DNA from 4 places in the Bacillus sp. 05T21 genome. Region 4 is predicted to be linked to each of the others. Evidence: riboswitches for the same ligand, from Rfam matches in the RefSeq annotation. Region 4 holds a riboswitch; each other region holds the start of a gene.
The links. Region 4 has a riboswitch for S-adenosylmethionine ahead of mmuP (S-methylmethionine permease). Riboswitches for the same ligand answer to the same signal wherever they lie in the genome.
Positions count from the first base shown of each region.

Region 1 (8,008 bases), on a different contig from region 4:
TTATCTTTTACACCAATTGGCATACCGAATAATAAACCATTATCCTCAGCACCAATCTTTGCATCTAATTCTTTCGCTTTCGCGCGTGCATTTTCTTCATCTAATGTAAGAAAAGCTTTTACGTTATCTTCAACATCCGAAATACGTTTGTAAGATTCTTCTACTAAATCCGTAACGGAAATTTCTTTGTTGTTTAACTTCTTATGTAACTCTGATACAGAATGATCAAATAATGACATCGAAATTCCCTCCTCTATTCTAATACTGCTGGAACACGGATTTGATTATCTTTGTGATCCGGTGCATTTTTTAATACTTCTTCTACTGGTAAACCTTTTTCTGGCACATCTTCACGCATAACATTTTTCATAGTTAATACATGAGTTGTTGGTTTTACATCAGTTGTATCTAATTCATTTAACTGTTCTGCAAATGTAACAATTGCATCTAGTTGTTTTTGAAATTTTTCTGCTTCTTGATCAGTAATTGCAAGACGTGCTAAATGTGCTACGTGCTTTACATTCTCAACGGAAATTCTTGACACGGCTAGGCCACCTCCATAATATATCGTTCAATCTACAATACTATTGATGATACCAAATTTTCAGTACTTCAAGCAAGTCAACACACGGCACTTACGGTATTTTTACATAAAAAAAGAAAGGCAAGTGCCTTTCTTTACAATTTACTCTTTATCTAACGATTTATTTTTCGGAAATCTTTCATTATCTTCCTCATTATCACGAATTGTTTTTTGTAATACAAAACAAGACATCGTTAAAAATAATGTTCCAATTAAATAGTACCCTTTTACACTAAGCGTTTCATCTAACGTGTAAATCCCAATTAGCATTCCTGAAAGCGCACAAACAAATGAAGTCCATGCTAAAAACGTGAACGCTTGCGTATTTCGTCTTCTCATCGTTCTCCCCCTCGTTAGCTGTACACCTATTATAGATAAATATATTTATCACAATGGGTTTTTATGTAAAATCACTTTTCTATTTATTAATCTATCACAAAAAATTTCTATTTTGAAGGTATTTTTCTTTCTAATCTGAAAAAACAGTTAAAAACATTGACATTTATTTCAATTCCACATAAAATAAAAAACAAATATTACGAACCTCGAAATATACGGGAGTGGAAATAATTGTTGCAATATGAACATTTTTTAGACTTACTGCTAGATAACGCCAAGAAACTTTTCTATCCTGAAGAATGGGTAAGCCTTGATTTAACACTTTCCAAGACAGAAGTATTTTGTTTACTTTGGATGGAGCGAAATACGGATATTACAATGACAAAAATTGCTGATCTTCTTGATATACCGATGAGTACAACAACGGGCGTTGTAAATCGCCTTGTAAAAAAGGGATATATTGAACGCTACCGGAATGAAAGCGATCGACGTATTGTATTAATTCGTTTAACAGAAAACGGCGTAATGCTCGTTCAAGAAGTAAAACAAAATGCGGCCCATTACTTTAGCCTAGTGACAGACGCATTGTCAGAAGAAGAAAAAGCATTCTTACTACAAATATTCCAAAAGATCATGAATCACATTGCTACGTCACAGCAAAAAACAGAAGAAAAGGTTTCTACACCTAAAATGAAAAACATTCCGATTGAATAAGACCCTAGTTGGGTTTTTATTCAATTAAATATTTCGACACTCGTAATATTCGACATTCGAAACAAAGGGGATATTAATGATGAGAATTATTCTGTATACAGGTAAAGGCGGCGTAGGAAAAACTAGCATTTCAGCAGCAACAGCAATCCAAAGTGCAAAACAAGGATTAAAAACCTTAGTAATGAGCACAGATCCTGCTCATAGTTTAGGGGATTCATTTGGCATAAAACTATCTTCTGAGCCACTAGAAATTCGTGAAAACTTGTGGGCACAAGAAATTAACACTATTTATGAAATGGAAAAAGGCTGGGGGAAATTGCAGAAATATATTACACTACTCTTCACTTCCAAAGCAGCCGATGATATTACAACAGAAGAATTAACAATGTTTCCTGGTATGGAAGATTTAATTAGCTTACTTCGAGTACTCGATTATTATAAACACAACACTTACGACGTCATCATTATTGATTGCGCACCGACTGGAGAAACTTTAGCAATGCTTAGCTTTCCAGACATGCTCGGCTGGTGGATGGAAAAACTCTTTCCTATTAAAAGGAAGATTTTAAAAGTTGTTCGTCCTGTAGCTCAACCACTTCTTGGTGTCCCCCTTCCAACCGATGATATTATGGATGAATTAACAAATACACTTGAACAGCTTGGAGAAATGAGAGCTATTTTATCAAACCGAGAAGTAACGAGTATTCGCGTTGTTGTAAATCCTGAAAAAATGGTCATTAAAGAAGCTCAGCGCAGCTTTACGTATTTAAACTTATACGATTATAACGTAGATGCCATTATGATTAACCGCGTCATCCCTAACACTGTTACCGACCCTTACTTTCAGGCATGGAAAGATACACAAAAGAAATATAAGGCGTTAATTAAAGATAGTTTTCAGCCACTTCCTATTTACGAAGCTCCCATGTTTGAACAAGAAGTTGTTGGTTTACCTATGTTAGAGCGTGTAGGAAATACTTTATTCAAATCAGACCCTTCTCCTACTGAAGTGAAATTTAATGGCCGCACACAATATGTAAAAAAAGATGGCGATGAGTATATTTTCGTTCTGTCCATTCCCTTCTCAAACAAAAGTGAACTTTCATTAAATCAAAAAGGTGATGAACTTATTATTCGAGCCGGCTCTATGAAGCGAAATATCACCTTACCAAAAACATTAACACACCTTTCTATTCAAGGAGCTAAGTTTGAAGATGATGTACTAAACATTCGGTTTGGAGGTGTAGTACATGCATGATGAATTACTAAGAAAGGTAATTCGTACAAAAATAAAAATCGGTATGCGTATATTAGAAGAGCTACCGAATCCGATTCAGCAATCAGCTAAGCACGCACTAAATATTTTGCAAGAGGAGCTCTCCTCTTATGCTGAAGAACAACCGCAACCTGAGAGTAATTTAAAAAGCATCATAATTGAATAACTATACCCTTGTAGAAAGCCTTTTCTTATAGGCTTTCTATCCCTTTATTGGAGCTGATATAAGTTGATAAACACATCTTCAACAAGACATTTCACCACTAATATAATCTGGCTAATCCCCCTTCTATTCTTTTTTCATAACCTTGAAGAAGCTTTCCAAATGCCACAATATATCGCTAATCGATTTTCGATCCATTTTATAACTAACAAACAATTTTTCATTGCAATTTCCATATTAACAACCTTCGTCTTACTCATAGTCATTCTATATCAATTAAGCATCATATCTTCTATTTACTTGATCATTTTTATACAGGGCTGTATCTTCTTTAACACCGTTCAACATATTATCTTGTATTTCATTTATCGTTCTTATAATCCAGGAGTAATCTCAGCATCTATCATTATCCTATTTTCTCTTTTCTTATTTTCATCAAAGAAACTATTAATCCCTAAAAAGAAATTAGCAAGTACACTCATTTTTAGTTTAATCTCTTACCCAATCATAATTTGGATTTCCTTATTATTAGCCAGCTGCTTTAATTAAAAAAAGACCAGGAAAACTCCTGGTCCATCACTCTACTTAACAAACATTGGATTCTATGTTATACAAAATTGGAAGGTACAGAATTAGGGTTTTGTTTGTTAAGTAGATTATATGTTGAACGAGCTAACAGCGGAGGGGTTCCTACTGCTAGTCCGTTAAACTCAATATTATTTTGCGATTTTTGCAAGCTCATCAAGTGAAAGATCTACTGAAATTGAACCATCATTCGTTTCTTTCTTAATTGCATCTGTTACTTCTTTTGAATGATACAATTCAATTACTTTTTTCAGCGTTGGATCATCTTTGTCTTTCGTACGAGCTGCGAAAATATTAATATAGGCCTTTGCATTTTCATTCTTTGGATCTTCTAAGAAAATAGGATCCTTCGCTGGATCTAATCCAGCTTGACCAGCAACACCGTTATTAATAACTGAAGCTGCTACATCTTTTAATACACGAGGTGTTTGCTGTGCGATAACCGGTGTGATTTTTAACTTCTTCGGATTTTCAGCGATACCGCTTGGATCCCCAAATAGACCAAAATCTTTCTTAAGCTTTAATAATCCAGCTGCATCAAGAAGTTTTAATGCACGTGCTTGGTTCGTTGGATCATTCGGAATAGCAATTTCCGAACCATCTGGGATTTCATTTGCTTTCTTATATTTTTCAGAGTATAAGCCCATCGGTGCAATTTGCGTTGTACCAACAGCTGTAATATCTAACTTATGCTCCTTTTTAAATTGCTCTAAGAAAGCGATGTGCTGGAATGAGTTTAGTTCAATATCTCCATCAGCTAACGCTTTGTTGGGTGTTGTGTAATCAGAGAACTCAACCAGTTTAATTTTAATCCCTTCTTTTTCAGCTTTTTTCTTTAAAATTTCCCAAACGTCTCCATCTGTTCCAGTTACACCGACGCGAACTACTTTCTCTTTCGCTCCTGCACCTGTGTCTCCACCTGAGCAGCCGCTTAACGCTGTAATTCCTACGATCGCTGATAATGCAAATGCTAAAATTTTCTTCATTTTCTTTTCCCCTCTTCCTTTTTATGATCTGCGTAAAAAAACTTTCGCAAAGTAGTTCCCTAAATTTTGAGCTACCTGTACAAGAATAATAAGTAAAACGACCGTTACAAACATAACTGACGTATCAAAGCGTTGATAACCATATGTCATTGCTAAGTCACCAAGACCGCCACCACCGACAAGCCCAGCAACTGCAGAAAATTCAATTAAACCAACCGTCATAAACGTGACACCTAAGATCAATGGTGCTAAAGCTTCTGGTACGAGGATTTCAAAAACAATTCTAAGTGGTGAAGCGCCCATTGCTTGTGCTGCTTCAATTACCCCTTTCGGAACGGAAACAAGATTTGTTTCAACCATTCTAGCAATACCAATTGATGCAACTAACGTCATTGGGAAGATTGCTGCAGCCGTTCCAATCGTCGTTCCAATAACACTTCTTGTTAGTGGGCTTAAAGCTACTAAAAAGATAATGAATGGAACCGGACGAATTGTATTAATTATGATATTAAGAATAGAAAAGACCCATTTATTTTCTAAAAAATTTCCTTTTCTCGTTACATACAATAGTAAACCTAGAGGTATACCAAGAATTGTAGCGAATATAAGGGTTACAATTACCATTAAAAGGGTATCCCCCGTCGCATCTAATATGCGAGGCCAAAATATACTCCAATCAACTCGCATGAGCTTCTACCTCCTTCAGCTGCACTTGCAGTCTTAGATGTTGTAATGCTTTTTGAATTTCTTTCTGTTCACCTTGTAGCTCTACAAGAAGATTTCCAAATAGCACATTTTGGAGTTCAATAATATTTCCATAAAGAACATTTACATCGACGTTATAGTTTTTCGCAATATATGATAGTACAGGCTGCCCTGTCTCTTCCCCAGTAAAAGTCAGGCGATAAATCTGACCTCCGTTTTGAATTTTCGCTAGAACACTTTCTGGTAAGTGATCATTAATAACAGAGCGTACAAAATTTTGAGTGGTCTTTGTTTTTGGTTGTGTGAAAACGTCAAACAGTTTTCCTTCTTCAATTACTTTTCCTTTTTCCATAACGGCTACACGGTGACAAATCTCTTTCACAACGTGCATTTCATGTGTAATAAGTAGAATCGTTAAATTGTACTCTCTATTTACCTTCTTTAATAAATTTAAGATTTCTGTCGTTGTTTCCGGATCTAAAGCTGATGTTGCCTCATCACATATGAGAATATCCGGTGATGTCGCAAGTGCTCTTGCAATCCCAACACGCTGCTTTTGCCCACCTGATAACTGTTCTGGATAATAGTTCGCTTTATCTTCTAAACCAACAAATTTTAGTAGTTCATTCACTCTTTCTTTTATCTCATTCTTCGGCAATTTCGCTAACCTTAATGGATAAGCAATGTTCCCAAACACCGTTCTTGAATTAAATAGATTAAAACTTTGGAAAATCATCCCAATTCTTTGTCTTAGTTTCCGTAATTCTTTCGCCGATAATGATGTAATATCTTTATCATCTATTGAAATTGTTCCTGCAGTTGGTCTTTCTAACATATTTACTAAACGTAATAACGTACTCTTTCCAGCACCACTAAATCCGATAATGCCAAAAATTTCGCCCTTTTCAACTGACAGCGTTACATCCTCAACCGCATGAACAGATTGCCCACCTGATTCATATACTTTACTTACATTGTTAAAAGAAATCATTTTCTTCCCTCCTATATGCTGTAAAAACTTGAAGTAGAGCTTTCGAGGTAAAATAAAAAGTGCTCTCCTTCTTATCAGTAATAAAAGATAAGAAGGAGAGCACTTTTATATGTACTCATTCACATCTTCTCATCTTCCAAGCCTTTATAGGCTTGCTGGAGTTAGCACGGTATTAAAAAATCCGTTGCTGAGGTATCGTAGGGCCAGTCCCTCCACCTCTCTGGATAAGAGTGTATCGATTTAATTGTCGTTTAATTAAGTCTTATTATAGAACTCAGAATAATGAGAGTCAATACAATTTTTAGAAAAAACATTAATTATTTCTCTATTTAAATTTTTAAATAAGAAGTAACAATACAATAGTGATTTTTAAAGTTATGTAAAATCCTTCTCACTCATACTTTTAAAAAGGAGAATCTTCTCTACTCATTGAATAACATTATTTGAATATGAAATCGGAGGAAGATAGATATATGAAAACAGCTCTTTTGCTCGTCGACATTCAAAATGATTATTTTCCAAGCGGAATGATGGAATTACGTAATCCAGTAGAAGCAAGTGAATATGCTAGTCAGCTACTACAACATTTTAGAATAAGAAACGAACCTATTTTTCATATCCAACATGTAGCTATAAAAGATAGCGCTACCTTTTTCCTACCCAATACAGAAGGTGTCCATATTCACGAAAATGTCCGTCCACTTAGAGAGGAAACCGTTATCCTTAAACATTATCCAAATAGCTTCCGAGAAACTGATCTTCTAGAACAATTACAACGTTCAGGAATTGAGCACGTCGTAATATGCGGGATGATGACCCATATGTGTATTGATGCTACAGTAAGAGCTGCTTTTGATTTTGGCCTTCACTGTACCGTAATACACGATGCTTGTGCTACAAAAGATCTTTCATTTAAGAATGCTACTATACCAGCTGTTTATATTCATAATACAATTTTGGCGAGTTTAAATGGAGTATACGCAAATATAATGAGTACAGAAGAGTTTTTAGCGACCTAAAAAAAAACACTCCTTTCAGTTAGCAAAGCCGAAAGGAGTGTTCTCTTGTCTAACCATAGATTTTCTTTCAAATTGTATTATACAGGAAATCCTCAAAATGAATACTAAAAAATATGACTAATAAGTCAATTTTTCTCGTTGTTTTGTTTCTATTTACATGTTTATCCCGATATTAATAGGGTTTAGCTAGTTCTAACCACCAAATAGTAATATATGGTAATACCTTTCGATTCAAATTAACTAACTCCTATTATAGAGAGTTTCTCAAAAAGAAGAGATCTTCACAGACTGTGAAGATCTCTTCTACTATTTCTTATAAAGTTTCAGAAGTAGTTTTTGCTTGCATGTGAAGTGCTAAGTAGTCAGGACCACCAGCTTTAGAGTCTGTACCAGACATGTTAAAGCCACCGAATGGTTGGTAACCTACGATTGCACCAGTACATCCACGGTTGAAGTATAAGTTACCAACGTGGAAGTCTTCACGTGCTTTTTCAATATGGTCACGGTTGTTAGTAACAACTGCTCCTGTTAAACCGTATTCTGTATTGTTTGCAATTGCAAGTGCATGATCAAAGTCTTTTGCTTTACAGAATGCTACTACTGGTCCGAAGATTTCTTCTTTCATTAAGCGAGCATCTTCTGCAACG
Region 1 covers NZ_JBFTMD010000031.1:14,042-22,049, forward strand. Annotated here, with positions in the region: gene gatA (Asp-tRNA(Asn)/Glu-tRNA(Gln) amidotransferase subunit GatA) at 1-239, opposite strand, end outside; gene gatC (Asp-tRNA(Asn)/Glu-tRNA(Gln) amidotransferase subunit GatC) at 254-544, opposite strand; gene AC1DKZ_RS28800 (YiaA/YiaB family inner membrane protein) at 686-922, opposite strand; gene AC1DKZ_RS28805 (MarR family winged helix-turn-helix transcriptional regulator) at 1,154-1,636, shown strand; gene AC1DKZ_RS28810 (ArsA family ATPase) at 1,713-2,894, shown strand; gene AC1DKZ_RS28815 (DUF3926 domain-containing protein) at 2,887-3,078, shown strand; gene AC1DKZ_RS28820 (HXXEE domain-containing protein) at 3,142-3,624, shown strand; gene AC1DKZ_RS28825 (MetQ/NlpA family ABC transporter substrate-binding protein) at 3,792-4,646, opposite strand; gene AC1DKZ_RS28830 (methionine ABC transporter permease) at 4,668-5,333, opposite strand; gene AC1DKZ_RS28835 (methionine ABC transporter ATP-binding protein) at 5,323-6,342, opposite strand; SAM riboswitch class I at 6,469-6,573, opposite strand; gene AC1DKZ_RS28840 (cysteine hydrolase family protein) at 6,816-7,361, shown strand; gene pruA (L-glutamate gamma-semialdehyde dehydrogenase) at 7,675-8,008, opposite strand, start outside.
Region 1: it holds a riboswitch for S-adenosylmethionine, as region 4 does, so the genes downstream of both, AC1DKZ_RS28835 (methionine ABC transporter ATP-binding protein) here and mmuP (S-methylmethionine permease) in region 4, are expected to answer to the same signal.

Region 2 (7,959 bases), on a different contig from region 4:
AATGAGAAAGTGCAATGGACAAACCGATTAAACCAACAATACCCCAAGCTAACTTTCCAAAGAATGATTTAGCTCGCACAAATGATTTATAGCTCCAGTACACAACTCCTGCTCCAATGGCGAATCCTACAATACCAGCAAGACTACCAAGAGCAATTAAAGCCAAAATACCGGCTGCGATAAACGCTAGAAATTGTTTCATCTTGTGCTTGCCTCCCTTCGATTTGATACTCTTATCTTAACTATTTTTTCATTTTTTCATAACGAGCTTAAGAACCGTTTTTAACTCAGACTTAAGACTGAGTTAAATTCAGCCTTTTGCAAAACGAACATGTATGCGATGCGTATAGATACAGAAAAATTCTTATTCAATAACGGATGAAAATCTCAACTTGCGCGTCCAAAAAATTAGCAATACATACAAACGTTTATTAAATCGCAATAAATATATTATTAAGAAAATTATGTTAAAATAAATCAGAAGGCTACATTTAAATTAAAGGGGATATATCATGAATTTACACATTACGAAAGAAATCAATACCGCCGCTAAAAACTATATAAACAATAAGCTTTATGAATATAATTTAAAGCACTTTCCATCTGATTTAAGAGACAGATACTTAGAGATTCATTTATTTCTTAAAGATGAAAATGGTAAAATATGCGGGGGAATATTAGGTGAAGTCTGTTGGAATTGGTTAGAGATTCACTCTTTTATCATCGATGAAGATGTACGTGCATTAGGGTATGGAACTAAACTGTTATTAGAAGTAGAAAAAATCGCTTTAGAAAGAAATTGTGATTTTATAAAAGTTGACACTTTAAGCTTTCAAGCATTAGATTTCTATAAAAAATATGGTTATAAAGAGTATGGTATCCTCGATAACGTAGGAAGAGATTATAAACACTACTATTTGAAAAAGGATTTATAAATAATAAAAAACGCTCAGAGAATGTTCTCCGAGCGTTTTCAACTGCTAATAATAAATGTCTCTTTATGTTATGCAGTTTTATGATACTCTTTTTTTTCCGCCACTTTAGAAAATCTCGGGAAACCAATTAATATAGAAATGATTCCACATACTCCAACTAAAATTGGATAAAATGCATATGGTAACAATTCGACCGGAGATAACGCAGCAAATCCTGCCGCTGTTAACATTTGAGCACCATATGGGATTAACCCCTGTACACAGCAAGAGAAAAGATCCAGTACACTCGCTGATTTACGGGGATCAATTTCATACTGATCCGCAATATTTTTCGCAAGCGGACCTGTAAAAATGATAGAGATTGTATTATTTGCTGTACACATATTCGTCATACTCACTAAGCCAGCAATACCAAACTCTGCTCCTTTTTTCGAACGAATATTACGTGTTAAAAGATTCATTAAATATTGAATGCCACCATTATATTGGATAAGTTCAACCATACCACCGATTAATATAGCAAGTAGTACTAGCTCCATCATACCGCCCATTCCAGTCGTTACACTTTTAAAGAAACTCTCTAACGTGTAACTTCCATCTATAAGGCCGATAGCACCTGATAATATTGTTCCACCAGTTAACACAATAAGTACATTCCAGCCAAGTAGTGCTGTAATAAGTACTCCTGCATACGGTAAAATCTTTATCCAGTCAAAACTATGGGCTTTAACTTGTGTATCACTTCCTAAAGTAATTATTACTAATAGTACAATTGTAATAATAGCGGCTGGTAATACAATTAAAAAGTTCGTTTTAAACTTATCTTTCATTTCTGTTCCTTGTGAACGAACAGCAGCAATTGTTGTATCTGAAATAAATGATAAATTATCACCAAACATCGCTCCGCCCAGAACAGTAGCCATCGCAAGTGCTATTGAGATATCAGTTTGCCCACTAATCCCTACAGCAATTGGTGCTAGTGCTGCAATTGTTCCCATTGAAGTTCCCATCGCTAATGAAATAAATGCCCCTATAACAAAAATTCCAGCAACGATAAATCCTGGTGGCAAAATAGATAACGCTAAGTTAACAGTGGAATCAACTCCGCCCATTCCTTTTGCTGTTTCAGAAAACGCCCCTGCAAGTACAAAAATCAGAACCATGATCATAATATCAGGATTTCCTGCACCTTTAGCAAATCGTTCTACTTTCACATTAAAGCTTTCCTTACGATTCATCACTAAAGCAATTCCTACAGCAATTGAAATTGCTACGAGTATCGGCAATTTATAGAAATCACCTGTAATAATTCCAGAACCAATAAATAGCGCCAAAAATACTCCAAGTGGTAATAAAGCTAAACCATTTCCTCTCGTTTCTTTCAAAGTATCATCTCTCCCTAGTTTTCAACCTTTTCTAATGAATAACAAAAGACCTCTTCCAACGAGAAGAGGTCTTATACATCTATAAGAAACACTCTTCTCATCTTTCAAGCACATGCTTGCTGGATTTGGCACAGCACTCTGAAATCGAGTCCGCTGCCGAGGCATCGTAGGGCCAGTCCCTCCGCCTCTCTTTATAAGAAGGTTTCATATTTATTTTTTAATAATAATTTCTTTCCTAACTTTACTCGCTTACAAAACAAAAGTCAATTATTTTTTGTATAGATTTTTTTGGTAATTATACAAAAATATGAATAAATCAATCATTTTAACTTTTCGATTTCTTTATCCAATATTGAGATCCAATAAAATTTTCTATTTTTTATCGTCGCGATAATCCATTTTGTTGTATTCCACGCTAACTCATATTCTTCTTTTGTAACATCACCAATTTTATAGGCATCCTCTAACTCGTCTTCATCCAGTACATAGATCTCACCGTTCGGTAACAATACTACATCTAAATATAAATCATCAAAATAAGGTAAACCACGCTCGTCTATTTTATATTCTTTCGTCACGTCGATATAATATTGTACTAATTGTTTTTGATTGTCTAACATAGCTGTAATTGCAAAGTTTTTCCCGTTTATAAAATATTGCATCCATGTATACCCATCACCTGCAATGCAAAGCTGTTTACCATTGTATTCTTTATGACTAGGTTCTCTCACTTTTTTTATGTCCAGTATTCCTAACATTCCATCCTCTACTTGCTTAACCCTATAGTCCTTCTCTATTAGTCGCTTCCACGAAGAACCGTCACCATATTTACGTTTCATTACGTCCGCTCCTCTTCTACATATAGAAAAGCTCTCACATAATATGTGAGAGCTTTTCAAATCATAATTAAGCCGCTTGACCCTTTTCAGATATCTCTTTTAAATAGGCTTGTCCTTTTTCAGCGTCATATTGACCTTCCCACTTAGACATAACTACAGCCGCTAAAGAGTTACCTACAACGTTAACTGCTGTACGAGCCATATCAAGAATACGGTCAATACCTGCAATAAACGCTAAACCTTCAGCTGGAATACCTACTGTACCAAGTGTTGCTAATAATACAACGAATGATACGCCCGGTACACCCGCGATACCTTTTGATGTAACCATTAATACAAGTAATAACGTAATTTGTTGTGTAATGGATAATTCAATACCGTACATTTGAGCTAAGAAAATTGCCGCAATTGCTTGATATAAAGTTGATCCATCTAAGTTAAATGAATAACCTGTTGGAATAACGAAGGATGTAATTGCTTTCGGACAACCGAACTTTTCCATTTTCTCCATAATTTTCGGTAAAACCGTTTCTGAACTTGCTGTAGAATACGCTAAGATCAGCTCGTCTTTTAAAATCTTAAAGAATTGGAAAATGTTTATTCCAAAGATTTTCGCTGTAAGTCCTAATACAACTACAACGAAGAAGATCATTGCCCCATATACTACAATGAGTAATTTCCCTAATGGAATTAATGAAGCTAATCCGAATGTAGAAACTGTAACACCAATTAATGCGAATACACCAAATGGTGCAAACTTCATAACTTGGTTCGTTACATAAAACATTGCATCTGCTACACCTTGGAAAAATTGTAGAACTGGTTTGCCACGCTCACCAACTGCTGCTACACCTAAACCAAATAATACTGAGAAGAAGATAATAGCAAGCATATCACCTTCAGCTAATGATTTCATAATGTTCGTCGGAACAATATTTACAAACGTATCTGCGAACGAATGACTTTGTACTTGCTCTGTCGTATGTGTATATTTAGAAATATCTGTTTTTGTTAACTTATCCATATCAACGCCTTTTCCAGGTTGGAAAATGTTTGCTATTAATAGACCGACAGCAATTGCAATCGTTGTAATAATTTCAAAGTAAATAATTGTTTTTCCGCCTAGTCGACCTAACTTTTTAACATCGCCAACACCAGCAACCCCAACAACAATACTCGCTACAACAATCGGTACAACAATCATCTTAATTAATCGGATGAAAATATCACCAATTGGTTGTAAGTACTTCACCACTTCCGGATTGCCAAAGAAAATCGCCCCAACTGCAATACCAAGCGCAAGTCCTATTAAAATTTGCCATGCAAGTCCTATTCTTTTCATACTTGTGGTAACCCCCTCTTCGATGTGTCACTCTATCTCTCATTCTATCTCTATAAAACTTGAAATTAAGAGTATTACATATTATTCGACAATTCACTACATTTTGTCCCTGTTGAAAATCATAAATCAAAATTTAAAATCTGACAACAAAATAAGTTTGCACGAATGCAAATAATTTTCTTGACAAAAACAAACTTCATGTCAGAAAACCTTACATGAAATCGATTCCTTACTAGTGATTGATAGGTTTTTAAAATACTGTTTCATTATAGGAAATTCCATCATTTCCCATGTTTTTCAAAAAAATATAGAAATTGATATCTTTTTCTATACATTCAAGAATTTTAAATTTATGACAAACACTACGAAAAGATACTAAATTCCGACAAAACTTAGCAAAATTATAAAATTTTCTTTACATTATGATTACAACGATAGACACTCTTCTTCTTATGATATATAACATTCATAGGGAAAGGAGCAAGACAACCATGAAAAAGAAATTTGCAGCATTTAGTGTTTTAGCAGCTGGAACGATTTTCGTTTCCCCGTTACTTTCACCCGTATACGCTGAAACGAATGAGAATAAATTATCTAATATTCAATCCGAATTAGAAGGCAAACAAAATGACTTACAAAATAAATCAGCTGAGAAAGAACAAATAGAAAAAGAAATCCAGGAATTACAAAAGAAAATCGACGAATTAACTACTTCTATTAATAAAAACGAAGCTGAATTAAACGATACAAAAAAAGAAATTAGCAACACACAGCAAGTTATTACTGAAAAAAAGAAACATATAGAGCAATTACAAACGAACATAGATACACGGCAGGAAGTTATTAAACAACGACTACAATCTATGCAAGAAAAGCCTCGTACGAGTATCATTACAGAAGTAATAACAAGTTCTGCAAATATTGCCGATCTTGTTGATAATATGTATTCTGTAAGCTTAATTTTAAATAACGATACAGATATTGTGAAAAAGCAAACAAGTGATCAGAATGCTGTGACGACAGAAAAAGAAGCTGTTGAGAAAAAAGAGCAACAATTGAAAGAATCCGAGCAAAAATTAGTACAAAAACAACAAGAGTTACAAAGTAATCAACAACAGCAACAAACTCTTATTAAAGATCTACATACGAAAGTATCAAAAGTAGATTCCGAGATTGAAGGATTAGAAGAGTCACAAGGTATTTTAGAAAACCAGCGTCAAGCTGTTCAAAAAGCAATTGAAGAAGAAAAACGTGCAGAAGAAGCTCGGAAAGCTGAAGAGGCACGCAAGGCTGAGGAAGCAAAAAAACAAGCCGCCGCAAATGCTAAAGAAAGCACACAATCCGCACCAACACCGCAAGATACGAACAAAGGTGGATTTATTAAGCCAGCCGCTGGATCAAAAACTTCTGGATTCGGCGCACGTTCTTTAGATAACCATAAAGGAATCGATATCGCAGCTTCGGGAACAGTTCCAATTATTGCCGCTGCAGATGGCGTTGTTATCCGTTCAGAATTATCCTCTAGTTACGGAAACGTTGTTTACTTATCTCACCGTGTTAACGGAAAAACATATACGACAGTGTATGCACATATGAATAGCCGCTCTGTATCCAATGGACAAACTGTGAAACAAGGCGATCAACTTGGCTTTATGGGAAATACCGGTCAATCTTACGGACAACATTTACACTTCGAACTTCATATTGGGGAATGGAATGTTGGTAAGACAAACGCAGTTGACCCGTCTCCTTATATCGGATTATAAAAAACTCGGTGCATACCGAGTTTTTTTTTACTACTTCACACTTTTTAGGCGTTTTACATAAACTACAACTAAATGCCTATATTTTGCGGGGTGATAAATATGAATACACAATTACAAGAAGAAATAGAAGAAGCTAGAGAAACATACATCGGCCGGTTATTTACATTCGGCGGCTCAGCGTTATTTTTAATTGGGTCATTTATCGCAGTTGTCACAGCTTATAAAGCATATAATCGCTTATTAAATACTTCTACAACATAATAAAAAGACGGAGATTTCTCCGTCTTTTTATTATGCAAATATTTTAAATACGCCTACCGCATTTAAAAATACGATAATTACAGTTACCGGAATAACATAACGAAGTAAGAAGAACCAAATGTTAAATAATGTTTTCCCTTTCGTTTCCGTAACTTCTAATTCTTTCATTAATAACTCTTTACTCATTTTATTTGGTACGAATAGCGAAATGGCTAGTACTCCGAGTGGCAGTAATACATTACTTACCGAGAAATCGACGAAATCAAAGAATGTCTTACCAAATATTTTTACATCACTCATAATTCCAAACGATAACGCTGATGGAATTCCAACTGCAAAAATAAGAATACCAATTAATAACGAAGCTGACGGACGCTTCTTCTCATTATCTTTCGCAACAGATGCTACTACAATTTCAAGCATTGAAATCGCAGATGTTAAAGTCGCAAAGAAGAATAACACTAAAAACATAATGAAGAAAAATTGTCCAAATGGGATTTTTGCAAAGACAGCAGGAAGAACGATAAACAGTAGCCCTGGTCCTTCTGTCGGTTTAACTCCTAATGCGAAAATCGCCGGAAAAATCGCTAATCCTGCAAGTACTGTAATAAATACAGTTAAACTTACAATAGATGTTGCTGATTTAGCTAAATGCTCTTCTTTCTTTAAATACGAACTATACGTTACCATTACCGAGGCACCTACCGTTAGTGAGAAGAAAGATTGTCCCATCGCATATAAAATCGTATCTGCTGTAAGCTTTGAAAAATCTGGTTTTAAGAAGAACTCTACCCCAGCCATAGCACCATCAAGTGTTAACGCACGAATAATGATAGCAATAAATAAAATGAATAATAACGGCATCATGTACTTACTTGCTTTTTCTATGCCTTTTTCCACACCTTTACTAACAACAAAAATCGTACAAAGCATAAAGATGAATTGCGCCCCAATCGCACTTACTGGATTTGAAATTGTTTCAGCAAACAATTGTCCATAATCGACTACTCCGTTCCAGAAACTACCTGTGACACTATAGTATAAATAAAGTAAAATCCATCCACCTACAACACTATAAAAAGATAGTACGCTAAAACAAGTAACAACCCCCATACGACCAATCCAAGGATATAACTTGCTATTCGGTACTAATACTTTATAAGCTGTAACGGCCTCTTTTTGAGTACTACGGCCAATAACAAATTCAGCTAAAAGAAGAGGCATACCAATAAATAAAGTTAATAGTAAGAATACAAGGAAGAATGCGCCTCCCCCACCATTACCTGCAACATATGGAAACTTCCATATTGCACCAAGACCTACTGCGGCTCCGGCTGCTGCGAGTACAAAGCCAATTTTCGACGTCCATTGCTGTGTTTCTTTCATCATAAATTCTCCTTTTCTGAATATTATAACTTTTATCAATTATAC
Region 2 covers NZ_JBFTMD010000002.1:226,241-234,199, forward strand. Annotated here, with positions in the region: gene AC1DKZ_RS06070 (lmo0954 family membrane protein) at 1-202, opposite strand, end outside; gene AC1DKZ_RS06075 (GNAT family N-acetyltransferase) at 513-935, shown strand; gene AC1DKZ_RS06080 (Na+/H+ antiporter NhaC family protein) at 1,004-2,320, opposite strand; SAM riboswitch class I at 2,415-2,520, opposite strand; gene AC1DKZ_RS06085 (ribonuclease FAU-1 family protein) at 2,641-3,159, opposite strand; gene gltP (glutamate/aspartate:proton symporter GltP) at 3,227-4,501, opposite strand; gene AC1DKZ_RS06095 (murein hydrolase activator EnvC family protein) at 4,993-6,267, shown strand; gene AC1DKZ_RS06100 (hypothetical protein) at 6,367-6,528, shown strand; gene AC1DKZ_RS06105 (sodium-dependent transporter) at 6,559-7,914, opposite strand.
Region 2: it holds a riboswitch for S-adenosylmethionine, as region 4 does, so the genes downstream of both, AC1DKZ_RS06080 (Na+/H+ antiporter NhaC family protein) here and mmuP (S-methylmethionine permease) in region 4, are expected to answer to the same signal.

Region 3 (8,008 bases), on a different contig from region 4:
TAAGCTCCTTTTTCATTTATTTCGATACAAAAAGTATCTGCTATGTTTTTTTAAGTTTACATTTAGAAGAGACTAATTAGAAATTAGTACCCTTAGCTCCAACAGCTACATCCAACAATAATTAATAAAATAAATAACACAACTAATAAAGCGAAACCTCCACCAAAACCACAAGAACCGCCGAAACTCATATTTTCTCCTCCTTTTGGTTTGAAAACTAATAGGTAGTTGATCATTTTAACTGGTTCGTATTATACAATATGTATATCTCCCTTTTTTGAGCATGTCTTCATAAAAATTAGTAAAAGCACTCTATTGAGAGTGCTTTAAAATGGGTACCAGAAGCTTTGGAATACATTCAGCTTTAAGTAAACTGCAATAATCAAAATGATAATACCAACAAAAAGTGTGATGTAATCCTCCTTTTGTGCGTCTTTTGCATAGTACCACGTTCGTTTATCATTTTTTCCAAAACCTCTTAAATCCATTGCATTTGAAACAGTATCAATCCTTTCTAATGAATGAATAATAAGTGGCCAAAAAATTAAAACACGGTTTTTCATACGAATCCACAAGCTCGCTTCTCCTTTTTCAAAAGGTACGCCTCTTGCTTCCTGCGCGTGTCTAATGATTATATATTCAGATTGAATGTTTGGTATATAACGCAGTGCAATATTTATTGCATATGTAATTTTATAAGGAACAGCAAATTTATTTAAGCTGCTCACAAATTCACTTGGATGAGTTGTATAAATAAAAAGAAGTGTAAATGGTAATAACGTAAAATATTTCAATGAAAGTGTAGCTGCATAAAATAAAGTTTCATATGTAATTGTTGCATAACCTATATAAAAAAAAGAGGTATACGATCCCGTTAATTCCGATCCATGGATGGGCGTAATGAAAAGAATCATAACGGAATTTAATAAACTAAATGTAAATATAACGCTGAAAATAACTATAATTTTACGCAATTGAATTTTTGCAATTAAGAGGCCGATACATCCAACAATAAATAAAATTAGCAATATACGAAAATCAAAAAATAAAAAAGTAAGTGTCATACAAAATATAAATAAAGATAATTTAATTGCACCATCCATACGATAAAAATACGTATTATGCATATTCCTCCCTCCTATTAGCTTCAATATAAAGTTTCACAAATGTTTCTGGAGTTGGAATTCCGCTTAATTTAGCTAGTTTTATTAATGAAATCTCCCGTAGATTAGCTCTTTGTAACGTTCCTCGATCCCCTAAAACAGCAGATACAGTATTGTCCGCAATAATTTTCCCTTCATGCAGAACTACCGCTCGATCTGCATATTCTAAAGCAAGATTCATATCGTGTGTGATAATAATAAAGGATATGCCCCTTTTAGCCAGTTTTCTAATAAACGACATAAACTGTTTGTAATGGTAATAATCTTGTCCAGCTGTTGGCTCATCTAATACAATAAGTTTTGGGTTTGTTATAAGTACAGATGCAATAGTAAGCCTCTTTTTTTGTCCATAGCTTAATGCCTGAATTGGCCAGTTACGAAATGGATATAATCCACAAATTCTTAAAGCTTTTTCGACTCTTGTCTCAATCTCATCTTTAGAAACCTTTTTTAATTGTAATGAATATGAAACCTCTTCTAAAACAGTAGGCTGTGTAATCATTTGATTTGGGTTTTGCATAACATAAGAAATAACTTCCCCGCGTTTACGAATAGACCAACAATTTATATTTTCTCCATCGAATGTTATTCTCCCATTCTCTGTTTTATTTATTCCTATAAGAGTATGAGCTAATGTCGATTTTCCTGCTCCATTATGACCCAATAACGCTACTATTTCTCCCTCTCCTATTGAAAGGTTGATATCTTCTAAGGCTGTATGTTTGTTATTGTACGTAAATGATAAATTTTCTATCTTGCATAAAGCTTTTTTAATATATTTGTTTTTTGATGAAACTTGCTTATGCATCCAGTTCTTTAATAGGCTATGAACGCCTGCATTACGAAGATTTTCAATTGGAAATACCCTAACATTATTACTATCAAAATTTAATTTCTTTAGCGCCTCTATATAAATAGGTTCTCTTAGTCCAATATTTGGTAATATATTAGAATTTAAAATACTATCCGGTGAACCAACGGCAATAACTTCTCCCTCATCTATTAAAATAATTTTATCTAAATCAAGGTTTAATATTTCTTCTATTCGATGTTCAATAATTACAATTGTTTTATTATATTTCTCATGTATATTTTTAATGAGTTCTATTGTATTCAAACTACATGCAGGATCCAAATTAGCTAACGGTTCATCAAATAATAATATATCTGCATTTGTCGTTAGCAGACCTGCAAGAGAGACTGTCTGTTTTTGACCTCCTGATAATTCATGTGGACTTTGTGTATGAAAGTCCTGCATGCTTACCTTTTTTAAAGAATCCGTAACAATCTTTCTCATTTCTATTTGATTTACACAATCGTTTTCTAATGCAAATGCTACATCCTCTTCGACAGTAAGGCCTATAAATTGTGCATCTTGATCTTGTAATATTGTCCCTACGTGTTTACTCTGTTCAAAAACACTACCTTTTCTCGGATCCTTTCCAGCTATTAAAATGTTACCGGTACTTATCCCTTCGTAAGAAAATGGGATTAGCCCATTTATACAATGAGCTAATGTTGACTTACCTGAACCACTTCGTCCAGCGATAAGTACCTTTTCCCCAGGATATATTTGAAATGTAATATCTTTTAAAGTAGGCTGCGTGGTATGCCTATATTGAAAGGTAAATTGTTCAAAAGAAATAATTGGTTGCATGTATTCATCCCTACTTTTCAATTTTTAAATGTGTATGTTTCTTATTTGATTTCGCTAGACCGATCGTGATTGGTAAGCCAAGAACTAAAAATACGATAACGTCTGCAATTGTTGCGCCTAGTACTTGTATAACTATTTTGTCAAACGGTTCTCCCATCACAATAATATCGAATGCTCCAGCAAATATAATAGCTATGACAATACCAATTAACCCTGCAATTGCAAAATAAGAAATATCACGGTTATTATACGTTCCATGTTTTACACTAAAACCAACTCTTTTTTGTATGAGTCCCATTGCTAAACCAATAATACCTGAACTAATAACCCATCCCCACCAAATACCCCATCCAGCGATCGTATCTGTAACGGTATGACCGATGAGTCCTATTAAAAGTCCTGCTACTGGGCCAAATAACGCTCCAAAAACTGTTAAAATAGCCAATGCGGGTTTAATAAATGTATTCGGTGCGATAGAAAATCCCCAAAGCCCTAATACCCCGTATAAAGCTGCTCCAATTCCAATAGCTACTACTAGCTTTGTCGTTAATTTGTTCATTACAATTCCCCTCTCGTATTATTCAACTTTTAATACTCTATATTTATTTTGAAAATGAATTATGCATCGACACTTCCTTTCTATACAACAAAAAATGACCTCTTAAATAAGAGGTCATTTTCTTTCACGTACAAGAATCCCCTTATCTTTCAAAAGACACATAGTGTCCTCTGCGGAATTAGCACCTTCCTATGTAATTACATAGGGGTTGCTGAGGTTTCATAGGGCCGTTCCCTCTACCTCTCTGGATAAGTATGTAGTTGTAATCTGTATTATGGCACTAACAATAAATAATTTCAATACTTTTCTTACTATTTTTATTTTTCGATAAATAGTTCATTTAAATCATTGTATTCTTATCGGAATTATGAAATAATAAATTCAAAATTGTTACGGGAGGAATGCATGATGAAAGTAATTGGCTTAATTGGCGGACTAAGTTGGGAATCAACATCGTTATATTATAAACATATTAATACACTAACTCTCTCTCAATATGATCAAAATGCGAAGCTTGTTTTATATAGCATGGACTTTGGGGAGGTAACTACATTATTGCAAAACCATCAATATGAAGAAGTGAAAAATGAATTAGTCACGGTAGCAAAAAAGGTAGAAAACTCAGGAGCTGAATGTTTACTTATGTGTTCTAATACTGTACATCTATTTGCTGAGGAAGTAGAACAAGCAATATCAATCCCACTTCTTCATATCGGTGATGTAAGTGCTAAAGAAATGGTAGAACAGAATATAAAACGGATCGGATTATTAGGAACGAAACAAACGATGGAACAAGATTTTTATACATCACGACTAGCAAAATATAACATTGAGACAATTATCCCAAATGACGAAGAAAGAACTTTTATCCATCACGTCATATTAAATGAATTAAGTAGAGGAATTATTTCAGAAACATCAAAAGAAAAACTAATACAAATTACCAATTCATTAATTCAAAATGGTGCGGAAGGAATATTACTAGGCTGTACTGAAATACCATTGCTTATTTCCCAAAATGACCTTACTGTTCCTGTTTTTGATACTGCTTATTTACATGCAAATACTGCTGTACAATTTGCTGGATAATAATATAAAAGCATACAGGTAGAGCCTCTATGCTTTTATATTGTCCGAACTATTTATTTAAAAGAGCATCAATAACTGCAATGGCTCTTTTGGAACCACCACACCCTAAAAAACTTTCATTCAGTTTTCGAATGCCATGTTTATACTTTTCATTTGAAAGAACGTCTGTTACCGCCTTTTTTAAAGTTTGCACATTAACATGCTCTTTCAATAATCTATGTGCTGCCTCAAGCTCAGTTAATCTTTGCGCTATCATAGGTTGATCTTTATCATGCGGTATTATCACAAATGGGATATTATAATGGATTGCATCGTGCACACTATTCATTCCACCATGTGTAATAAAAACATCTGCTTCACTTAATATTTCTGATTGAGGTACGTAAGGGGTTATAATAAAATTGTCTGGCGCTTGCTTAATTTTTGAAATATCATTTCTATCACCAATCGCCATTACTACAATCCCTTCGAAATTTGAAAAAGCATCAATACAAGTATTAAAAAATGGTTCGAGCCCTTCGAGAAGTGTTCCCATTGAAATATAAATAACTTTCTTTTTTGAAAGCAATTCAAGTGGAAACTTTACATTTGTTTTGCGCTTTATAATACTCGGTCCAATAAAAACATTGTTTTCTCCGAACGAATCGCTATTAGGTTGAAAATAACGACTTGTATACACGAGACTAATATCTCCCTTATTATGCATAAATTGAAGATTATTTTTGGGCTTTACTCCAAATTCATGTTCCATTTGATACAGTAACTTTTCAGAGAGTTCATCGGGTTGGAATTGTATTTCTGCATTTGGATGAAAAGGCAAGGTTTCCAATAATACTGGTGGAATTAAAAATATAGGAGAGGAAACTATGCCTGGAACTTGTAAATATTCCTTTACTAACTCTCCAGCACCAAATATATCATAAACTACGAAATCAAAATTAATGCTTTTACATAATCGTTTCGTAATTTCTAATATGTATAAAGAAGTTTGAACATGTACATGAAAGAAAGATTTTAATCCATATGAAGTTTCATTATCAATAGAAATCTCCTTTAATAAATCCGGATGAGTATGTACAATGGCTCCCAAAACTTCAAGCCTTTCCTTAAAGCTTTCCGTTGTAATATAGTGTACGTTATCACCTCTTTCAGTAAAGGCCTTTACTAAACTTAATGTAGGATTTACATGTCCCTCTGCAGGGAAATTAACTATTAAAATGTTCATCACTTATTTCTCACTCCTTACAATTCAATGTTCTTATTAATCGTACTGTTATTATTACAAGCAATCTCCCCTTAATAGTCCCAATATACTTACTACTTTAGGTTGATAAATAATTATCAGACATTGAAAAAGGCATCTACATAAAATGTAGATGCCTAACTGTGATAAGGAGTGTTCTGTGAGGTTAGGATAAGCTTTTCTGCTTGTCCTATGCTATCAATATATGATTTATTTTGTAAAACGTGCATATCTAATAGAATTATTTTAACCATTTTATTTGATCAAATGGATAATATACCATTTTTACTTTACCTATTACATGTGACTCATTGATCAGTCCAAGTGTATTCCTACTATCCATACTATGATTACGATTATCACCTAGTACAAATAATTTATGCGAGGGAACTTTCATTTCTCTAAAGTTTGAAAAACGATTTGATACTTGTGACATATCTAACTGTATATACAACTCATCTCGCTTTTTACCGTTAATATATAACACATCGTTTCTTAATTGTACGTTATCCCCTTGTAATCCAATAATTCGCTTCACGTAGTATGTAGGCGAGTCTTCTTTTTTTATTATTACAACATCACCATGATGAAAAGAAGAAAAATAGATGCTAGCCTTATTAACTAGTATGCGATTATTCTCATTCAAAGTAGGTTGCATCGAAATTCCTTCTACCATACAAAATAAAAATAACTTATTAATAAAAATAATTCCTATTATAATTAAAATATAGCTACATATTTTTCTCCAATCTTTTAGAATCAATTGCTTCATATATACCTCATTTCTAAACTATTCGTATGTAAAAAACGTCTCTAGTTCATATAATTGCTAGAGACGTTTCGTATATTTTAATTCTCTTTAGAGTCATCTATTTTTGGTGCTTCGCCAGTTAATCGCTTATTTTTTAAATCAAAATAAGCATCTAAAACTTCTTTTCCAATATCAGAGTTAATACCTGATTTATCATTTATAACCCAGGGCACAACAACAGAAAATGCTACTTCTGGATCGTCATATGGCGCATATCCTGCTAACGTTAAATTATAACATTCTCTTCGCTCACCTTTTTCATTTCTTCCAATATCACTTTCTCCACCGTATACTGTCTGTGCTGTCCCTGTTTTTCCCGCTGGTTTATACGGTGCTTTTTGGAATGCCCTTACTCCAGTTCCATCACCTTCTTGGAATACTCTCCTAAATCCTTCCTTTACTTGATTTATATAATCCTCTTTCATATCTATTTTATTTAAAACGATTGGTTCTACTGAATGCACCACTTTACCAATCTCATCTTTTTGCGCGGTTTGCTCTCTAACCTCTTGAACAATTTGTGGCTTCATTCGATATCCACCGTTTGCGATTGTTGAAATATACTGTACAAGCTGAAGCGGTGTATACGTGTCATACTGGCCAATTGAGTAGTCTAATAAGAAACCTGGCTGGTTATCTTTTTTACCAATTTGTCCAGCTGTTTCATTCGGTAAATCGATACCTGTTGGAACACCTAATCCAAATTGCCTGAAATAATACCTCATTTTATCAAAGTATTCCTGTTTAATATTTAATGAGCTATTTTTCACATAATCCACACCTGCAATTTTTAATGCTGTATTAAACATATAAACGTTTGAAGAAACTTGTAACGCTCTTAAATCGTCTATATTTCCAAACTCTTTCCAAGACTTCTTCTCCTTAGTTCCTTTAAACTTCATAGGCGCATCATAAAAATAAGTACCTGGTGTTATAGCTTTCGTTTCAAAACCAGTCAATATTGTCGCACCTTTAACAGTTGATCCAAGCTCATATGAACTTGTCATCGTACCTAAAGCATAATCTTCAACTTCTGTTTTCCCATCTTTTTCTACTAATTTTTTCCCTGCCATTGATAATACTTGACCATTTTTCGGATTTATCATTACAACGAAAGCACGGTCCAACATCGATTCTGAACCTTTATAGGCCTTTAATATTTTTTCTATGCTCTCTTCTACTTTTTTCTGTAATTCCATATCTATTGTTAAAGTTAAATTCTTGCCGCTTTTTCCTTCAGAAACTGTTTCCGTTCTAATTGTATTACCTTGTTTATCAGCAATACTTCTTACTTCTTTTTTCGTACCATGAAGCACATCTTCGTATTGCTGTTCGATGTAACTTTTCCCAACACGATCATTCCGGCTATACTCACGCACTAAATAATAATCTAATCGTTCACGTGGTAATCCTTCATCAGCATTCGAAACATTTCCAAGAACTGAACGGAATAAGCCATCATTTACATAGAGCCTTTCCCAATCAA
Region 3 covers NZ_JBFTMD010000004.1:178,550-186,557, forward strand. Annotated here, with positions in the region: gene AC1DKZ_RS11350 (YjcZ family sporulation protein) at 93-191, opposite strand; gene AC1DKZ_RS11355 (energy-coupling factor transporter transmembrane component T family protein) at 327-1,127, opposite strand; gene AC1DKZ_RS11360 (ABC transporter ATP-binding protein) at 1,120-2,820, opposite strand; gene AC1DKZ_RS11365 (ECF-type riboflavin transporter substrate-binding protein) at 2,831-3,379, opposite strand; SAM riboswitch class I at 3,519-3,634, opposite strand; gene AC1DKZ_RS11370 (aspartate/glutamate racemase family protein) at 3,785-4,468, shown strand; gene AC1DKZ_RS11375 (macrolide family glycosyltransferase) at 4,518-5,696, opposite strand; gene lepB (signal peptidase I) at 5,953-6,483, opposite strand; gene AC1DKZ_RS11385 (peptidoglycan D,D-transpeptidase FtsI family protein) at 6,561-8,008, opposite strand, start outside.
Region 3: it holds a riboswitch for S-adenosylmethionine, as region 4 does, so the genes downstream of both, AC1DKZ_RS11365 (ECF-type riboflavin transporter substrate-binding protein) here and mmuP (S-methylmethionine permease) in region 4, are expected to answer to the same signal.

Region 4 (8,008 bases):
TTCATAGGGCTCATTCGCAAACAGATGAATGCTATTTGTAATATCCATAAAGAATTCATCGATGCTGTATTGATGGAAATCCTCAATCGGAACGTATTGTAGAGCTAATTTCGTTATGTAATTTGAGCATTTTATATAAGTTCCCATGATTGGGTTTACCACAAGAATGTCTTTACGCCGTGGTATTTCGTACAACCTTGCCATTTTTTTAACACCTAATGCCTTTAATGGTGGTGTTGCAGCCAAAACAATGGAGCCACTCCTGTTAACATCTCCTACTACAGCTAATTTAGTATGCAGTGGGTCTAAGCCCATCTTGATACAGGACACGCTTGCATAAAAGCTGCGAAGATCTACACATAAAACAATTCGATTTGGCAAAATTGAGTAGTCATACACCGTTATGCCTCCTTAAATAAGAACGTCTGTTCTTATTATATACGAATGTGTGTTCTGTTATAAAGGTTTTTTTATAAAAAAATAAAACTGATTCTAGTTAGCCAGTTTTTACATATCCCAAAAGTCGGTGGATTTAACGTTGGGTTGTATTTGTCTAATAACTTTTAAAAATTTTTTATTACGTATTTTAATTTGTGTTCCAGTTTTTCTTGCCCATATTAATGAATTACTACATATAAACTCCAGATAAGCCCTAATATCTTTAGATAATCTACTGAATATCTTCATATAAACTCCAGATAGCGTATATACAATAACAACTATCAAGGAGGTTAGGAAAAATGAATTTTATAAAACGCGCAATTCTCAGTATGAAAAAAAGAATAGGAACATCATTAATTTTGATGGCGGTCTTTCTGATTGTTACAAACTTAGTGCTGGCAGGATTCACAATCCAAAATGCATCAAAAAAAGCAGCTGATGCAGCAAGAAAAAAACTGGGTGCTGATGTTACTTTAGGTCTTGATTTTGATAAATTAGGAAAACAAGCAAGGGAAACTGGAGAAGCGCCTAATCCGCCGCAGCTCAATACAAAAGAAACAGATCAATTAGCGAAGTCCAAGCATGTAAAAGACTATAATTATATAACCCATAATTTCGGAATTGCAGATGGATTTAAATTAGTAGGAGTTTCAGAAGGAGAAGGAGAAGGAGAAGGAAAAGGAAATGCTAGAGTGGCAACGGCGGGAGGATCAGGTTCGGGTACAGAAATAGATATGAATTCTTCTCTTATGATAGAAGGAGTTCGCAAGACTTTATTACAAGAAAGCTTTAAAAATGGAAAAAATAAAATCGTTGATGGAAAACCGATTACAGAAAAGATGCAAGATCAGAATGTAGCTTTAATGGAAAAACGATTAGCGGAACAAAACAATTTGAAAGTAGGAGATAAAGTTAAAGTTCAATCAGGGGATAAAAAGGAAACTCTTGAAATTGAAATTATCGGTATTTACGAAACGAATGAGCAACCAATGGGTCAAAATCCCCCTCCTATGATGAATCCAGCTAATAAACTATATATGCCTTACTCTACTTTAAAAAAATTAGAAGTAGATGAAGGTATGAGTAGTATTCAAGTTGTGTACTTATTGAACGACCCACAATACATTGATGCATTTAAAAAAGAAGCAAAAAAATCTGATATTGATTTTAATTATTTTAAGTTAGATGCACATGATTCATTGTACAAACAAATGATTGGTCCTATCGAAAATATCGCTTCTACTTCTCAAATGATTATCTATATGGTATCTATTGCAGGTGCGATTATCTTAGGATTAATCATTATGTTATCGATTAAAGCGCGTCGTAAGGAAATGGGGATTCTATTGTCCATTGGAGAGAAAAAATGGAAACTGATGGCGCAGTTCGTAGTAGAAGTAGTATGTATTGCTATTTTAGCATTTGGATTATCCATAACAACAGGAGCAAAAATTTCTCAATTCATAGGGAATAATTTACTTTCGAGTGAAATTGCTACAGCAAGCGAAGAAACAGATACCCCACAAAATGGTACTGTAATGATGTCTGGACCTGGTGGTACGCTACAAGACCAAAAAGAAGATCCAATTGATAAAATTGATGTAAGTGTAACAGGAGAAGATGTAGCGAAAATGGGGGGGATTGGACTAGCTATTGCTTTATTAGCAACGCTTCTTCCAGCATTATCTATTCTACGCTTAAATCCAAAACAAATCCTTTTAAAAGATGAATAAGGAGGCTCGACATGGAGACGATTTTACAATTTAAAAACTTAGATTATTACTATGAAAGTAACGGAAAAAAAGTAACGATACTAGATAATGTTAATTTTTCTTTTCAAAAAGGGCATTTCTACACGATTTTAGGGCCATCTGGATCTGGTAAAACCACAACTCTTAGCTTAGGCTGTGGTCTAGATATACCTAAAAATGGTTATGTACTGTTTAATGGCAAGGATATTCGAAAAATTGGCTTGGATCGATACCGTAATCAAAATGTATCCGTAATTTTCCAATCCTATAATTTGATTACCTATATGACTGCTCTTCAAAATGTACTAACGGCAATGGAAATTACAGGTGTGAAGGTACAGAATAAAAAAGCAAGAGCATTAGAATTATTAGAGAAGGTAGGACTCACAGAAGTAGAAGCGAAACGAAACGTCTTGCAACTAAGTGGCGGGCAACAACAGCGTGTAGCAATTGCTAGGGCACTATCTTGCAATGTTGATTTACTTATTGCGGATGAACCAACAGGAAACCTTGATGGAGAAACAGCAAAAGAGATTATTGAGTTGTTTCAAGAGCTTGCTCATCGAGAGAATAAATGTGTAATTGTTGTTACGCATTCACAAGAAGTTGCAAAAAAATCGGATCGAGCAGTGTATTTAAGTAAAAAGAAGTTAGTAGTAAACGAAATTAATAATAGCTAAGAAAAAAGCTACTTTTGTTCCTAATTAACATAATTTTCAATATTAAAATCTATAGATGTTAATATTTGTTATATAATATATTTTTCAAAGCATTACCCCTGTAGTTTCTATGATGAATCTGTAAGATAGTTTGTTTGTCCCGTATATTCACCTGAAAACAAAAAGAACTTGTAGAGATTCCTACAAGTTCTTTTTGTTTTAACGAATTCCTCGAAAGAATTCTCCTTCCTCAAGCGTGTGAAGGGCGTAGCCCAGCGGTAGGTGGGAGATGAATTTCGGCTTGGCGTAGCCAAAAGGCTTTGCTTTTTATTTTGCCTCTGATATAATCAGTCTTATAAAGTACAAAGGTTGGTATATCAATGAAATTAGATAGCAATAATCATTCAGTGTTCTTGTTATATTATCATCTTGTGTTGGTCGTAAAATACAGAAGAAATGTGTTTGATGATGATATGTCAGATTATGCAAAAGACATGTTTATCAGGTTATCCGAGAATTACAACATAACACTGGTAGAGTGGAATCATGATGTAGACCATGTTCATATTTTGTTCAAGGCACATCCGAATACAGAAATGACAAAATTCATCAATGCTTATAAGAGTGCAAGTTCTCGACTAATCAAGAGAGACTTTCCACAAGTGAAAAAGAAACTTTGGAAAGAGATGTTTTGGTCAAGAAATTTTTGCTTACTAACTACTGGTGGTTCGCCAATAGATGTAGTAAATAAATATATTGAAAACCAAGGTGAAAAGTGAGGTGAAATGATATGACAAAGCATAATAAAGCATATAAATTCCGTTTGTATCCAACAGAAGAACAAGCATATCTTATGCGTAAAACCTTCGGTTGTGTACGTTTCGTGTATAACAGAATGTTAGCTGAACGGAAAGAAGCGTACGAAAAATACAAAGATGATAAGGAACAACTAAAGAAACAAAAGCTTCCAACTCCTGCGAAATATAAAGCAGAATTTGAGTGGTTAAAAGAAGTTGATTCATTAGCTTTGGCAAATGCTCAACTACACTTGCAAACTGCCTATAAGAATTTCTTTAGTGGTCAAAATGACTTCCCAACATTCAAAAGTAAAAAAGACAGAAAGTCTTATACAACGAATGTAGTAAACGGAAATATTATGTTGCTTAATGGTTATATCAAATTGCCAAAACTGAAAATGGTACGTATCAAACAGCATAGAGAGATACCACAAGATTATATGATCAAGTCATGTACGATTTCTATGACACCTACTGGTAAATACTATGTGTCCATCTTGACTGAATACGAAAAAGAGATTGTACAAAAAGAAGTAGAAACAGTTGTTGGATTAGACTTTGCGATGGATGGATTATACGTTAGTTCTGAGGATGAGAAAGCCAATTATCCTAAGTTCTATCGTGAAATGTTAGATCGATTAGCAAAGGCACAACGAGTATTATCTAGAAGAACCAAAGGTTCTATTCGTCGGAATAAACAATGTATCCGTGTAGCTAAGTTACATGAAAAAGTAGCGAACCAACGTAAGAACTTCCTTCATCATAAGTCTAAAGAGTTAGCTACTCATTTTGATGTTGTAGCTATTGAAGACCTAAACATGAAAGGAATGTCACGAGCACTTCATTTTGGAAAAAGTGTTGCTGATAATGGGTGGGGTATGTTCACATCTTTCTTAGCTTATAAACTAAACGAACAAGGAAAACAACTTATGAAAATAGACAAATGGTTTCCTTCCACAAAAACATGTAGTAGTTGTGGAAATGTGAAAAATATGCCATTGTCTGAACGAGTATATTCTTGCATATGCGGTGTAAATCTCGATAGAGATTATAACGCAGCTATCAATATTAAAAATGAAGCAATACGCCTATTAGCGTTAGCATAAATAACAATAAAATATCCTTTGGAACAAGGGAGTTAGCTCGGCTGTCTTAGGACGAATTCGTTAGCTATCAAAAGTAACGACTAACCGAGAAGCCCCCACTTCAAACAGTCCGTTAGGACGTTAAGTGGCGGGTAGTTCACATAATACCCAAGAAGGAGTGGGTTGCAGTTATAGTAATACTCTATTTTTTGTATTTCTATAATAGATAATTTTTTTAAAAAACAGAATTATCTTGACAGTTATTGAATGGATTGATAAAGTTATAAAAAAATATTTCTTATCCAGAGAGGTGGAGGGACTGGCCTTATGAAACCTCAGCAACAGGTCTGCTTAAGTAGACACTGTGCTAATTCCAGCGGGTGATAATCCTGATAGATGAGAGCTTCCGTTTTTATTTGTCAGTAGCGCCCTCTTTTTTAGAGTGCGTTTTTGTTTTTTCTGGATAGTAACTAAAGGAGAGTAGAAATGGAGAACAAAAATGGGCGAGAATTTCAAAGGAAAATACAAGCACGTCATATAGTCATGCTATCACTTGGTGGGGTGATTGGAACTGGCTTATTCTTAAGCTCGGGTTACACTATTCAACAAGCTGGCCCGTTTGGAACAATTCTATCCTATCTGATTGGTGCGCTAGTGGTTTATCTAGTTATGCTATGTTTAGGAGAGCTTTCCGTACATATGCCTGAAACGGGCGCATTTCATAGTTATGCAGTTAAATACATTGGACCGGGTACAGGGTATACAGTAGCCTGGTTGTATTGGTTAACTTGGACTGTTGCTTTAGGTTCTGAATTTACAGCCGCAGGATTACTTATGAAGCGATGGTTTCCATCGGTTAATGTTTGGGTATGGAGTGCTCTTTTTGCCATTTTGATCTTTGTATTAAATGTCCTGACTGTTAAATTTTTCGCCGAATCCGAATTTTGGTTTTCATCGATAAAGGTTATAGCTATTGTGTTTTTTATTGTTTTAGGAGTAGCGGCAATGCTAGGGTTTCTTCCGATGACTCATTCAAAAGCAGCACCATTCTTTTCTAATTTTACAAGTGGAGGTTTATTTCCTCATGGTGCTACGGCCATTATGATGACCATGCTTGCGGTTAATTTTGCTTTTTCGGGAACAGAATTAATAGGCATTGCAGCTGGAGAAACAGCGAACCCGGAAAAAATGATACCGAAGGCCATTCGAACTACTCTGTGGAGATTAATCATCTTTTTTGTAGGAACGATTGTTGTTTTATCTGCGTTATTGCCTATTTCCGATGCAGGGGTATTAGAGAGCCCTTTTGTTGCAGTTCTAGAACGAATTGGGGTGCCATATTCAGCTGACATAATGAATTTCGTTATCTTAACAGCCATTTTATCTGCGGCAAACTCAGGCCTTTATGCCTCTTCTAGAATGCTTTGGTCGCTTGCTAATAAGAATACGATATCCCCGATTTTTGGGAAAATGACGAAGCAAGGTGTTCCAATCAACGCCGTCATTTTCAGCATGGTGGGTGGAGCGTTGGCTTTGCTCTCAAGTATTGTGGCACCAGATACTGTCTATATCGTACTTGTTTCCATTTCCGGTCTAGCAGTAGTTATAGTTTGGATGAGTATTAGTGCTTCCCAGTTCCTATTTCGCAGACAATTTTTGAAAGAAGGAAATTCTGAAAAGGACTTGATTTATCGCACACCACTATATCCATTAGTACCAATTGCTTCTTTTATCCTTTGTCTGGCATCGTGTATTGGAATTGCATTCGATCCAACACAGAGAATTGCCTTATATTGCGGCATACCGTTTATTTTATTTTGCTATGGAAGTTATTATCTAACAAAAAATCTAAAAAAGAGGGGCGTAGATTATGTCGAACAAAATCAACCCAATTGATGCTATTTTATCCCAACATTCCATTATGCTTCTTGACGGAGCATTAGCTACTGAATTGGAGGCGCATGGATGTAATTTGGACGATCCCCTTTGGTCGGCACGTGTGTTACTAGAAAATCCGGAACTAATCTATCAGGTTCATTCGGACTATTTTCGTGCTGGAGCGGACTGTGCCATAACAGCAAGCTATCAAGCTACTATTAGTGGTTTTTCCGCGCGTGGAATACAAGAACAGGAAGCTTTGGAATTAATTAAGAAAACGGTGTTACTTGCAAGAAGGGCAAGAGATGATTTTTGGAAGGAAAATACGCAAACGAATAGGCCTAAACCATTGGTTGTTGCATCAGTTGGACCGTACGGGGCTTACCTTGCAGATGGTTCAGAGTATGTAGGCAACTATGGTGTGACAGATAAAACATTAGCAGACTTTCACCGTTCGAGAATGTCTGCGTTAATCGAAGCAGGTGCAGATCTATTGGCATTTGAAACGATCCCTTCCCTGCAAGAAGCAAAAGTATTAGATACATTATTGCGTGAATTTCCAGCAACATATGCGTGGCTTTCCTTTTCGCTAAAAAATGAGAAAGAGATTAGTGAAGGTATGAAACTCGTGGAGTGTGCACGAGTTTTTGAGAAAAGTGAACAAATTGTAGCGATAGGCATCAATTGTGCGCCAGTAACCGTTGTGACTGGTGCAATCCAAGAGTTGAGGGCGAACACCAAAAAACCGATTATTGTTTATCCAAACTCTGGTGAAACTTATAATCCAGAAACAAAAACATGGCATGGTCATGAACAATGTAACGCGTTGGATATTCAATCTGAAGAATGGTACCAAGCAGGTGCACGTTTAATAGGTGGATGCTGCAGAACGACACCTTATCACATTGAGGAGATATCGAACAAGTGGCGTTCTTCCGAGTTTTTCTATTCGAACGAAGCAAAACAGTAATGTAATGGATGATAATCTAACTTTGTGTGTATTTTCATGATTTTGCTTGTTCAGGAATCTACAGTTACGTCTAGTGGCACAAAATGTCTTTTCAGAGACACAAATGTGGATGGTAGCCTCGGGAATCCAGTGGACTTTTGGGTACCTTAGGTATGGAAAGGAGTCAGGGAAAATAAAAACCGCTAGTTTAATAGATATGGTAGACAACACGCTGAATCTTTTAATGAAGATGTAGTTGATCCAATTGAAGGTGAAGGGGACCATTTATTCGTAATTAAAGTTAACGAAGAGGTTAATTTAGTTATTCAAAAAATAGTTCAATAACTATATGAAAATTTGTTGTAGTAGTAAATGTGGTCATATTGTTGTAAAAAAGGATAGATGTAAACAGGTATACTCTCCTGTGCATCTATCCTTTCCTTTTTAC
Region 4 covers NZ_JBFTMD010000017.1:45,658-53,665, forward strand. Annotated here, with positions in the region: gene AC1DKZ_RS23340 (Y-family DNA polymerase) at 1-399, opposite strand, end outside; gene AC1DKZ_RS23345 (ABC transporter permease) at 741-2,174, shown strand; gene AC1DKZ_RS23350 (ABC transporter ATP-binding protein) at 2,186-2,872, shown strand; gene tnpA (IS200/IS605 family transposase) at 3,232-3,630, shown strand; gene AC1DKZ_RS23360 (RNA-guided endonuclease TnpB family protein) at 3,642-4,754, shown strand; SAM riboswitch class I at 5,029-5,136, shown strand; gene mmuP (S-methylmethionine permease) at 5,220-6,629, shown strand; gene mmuM (homocysteine S-methyltransferase) at 6,604-7,581, shown strand.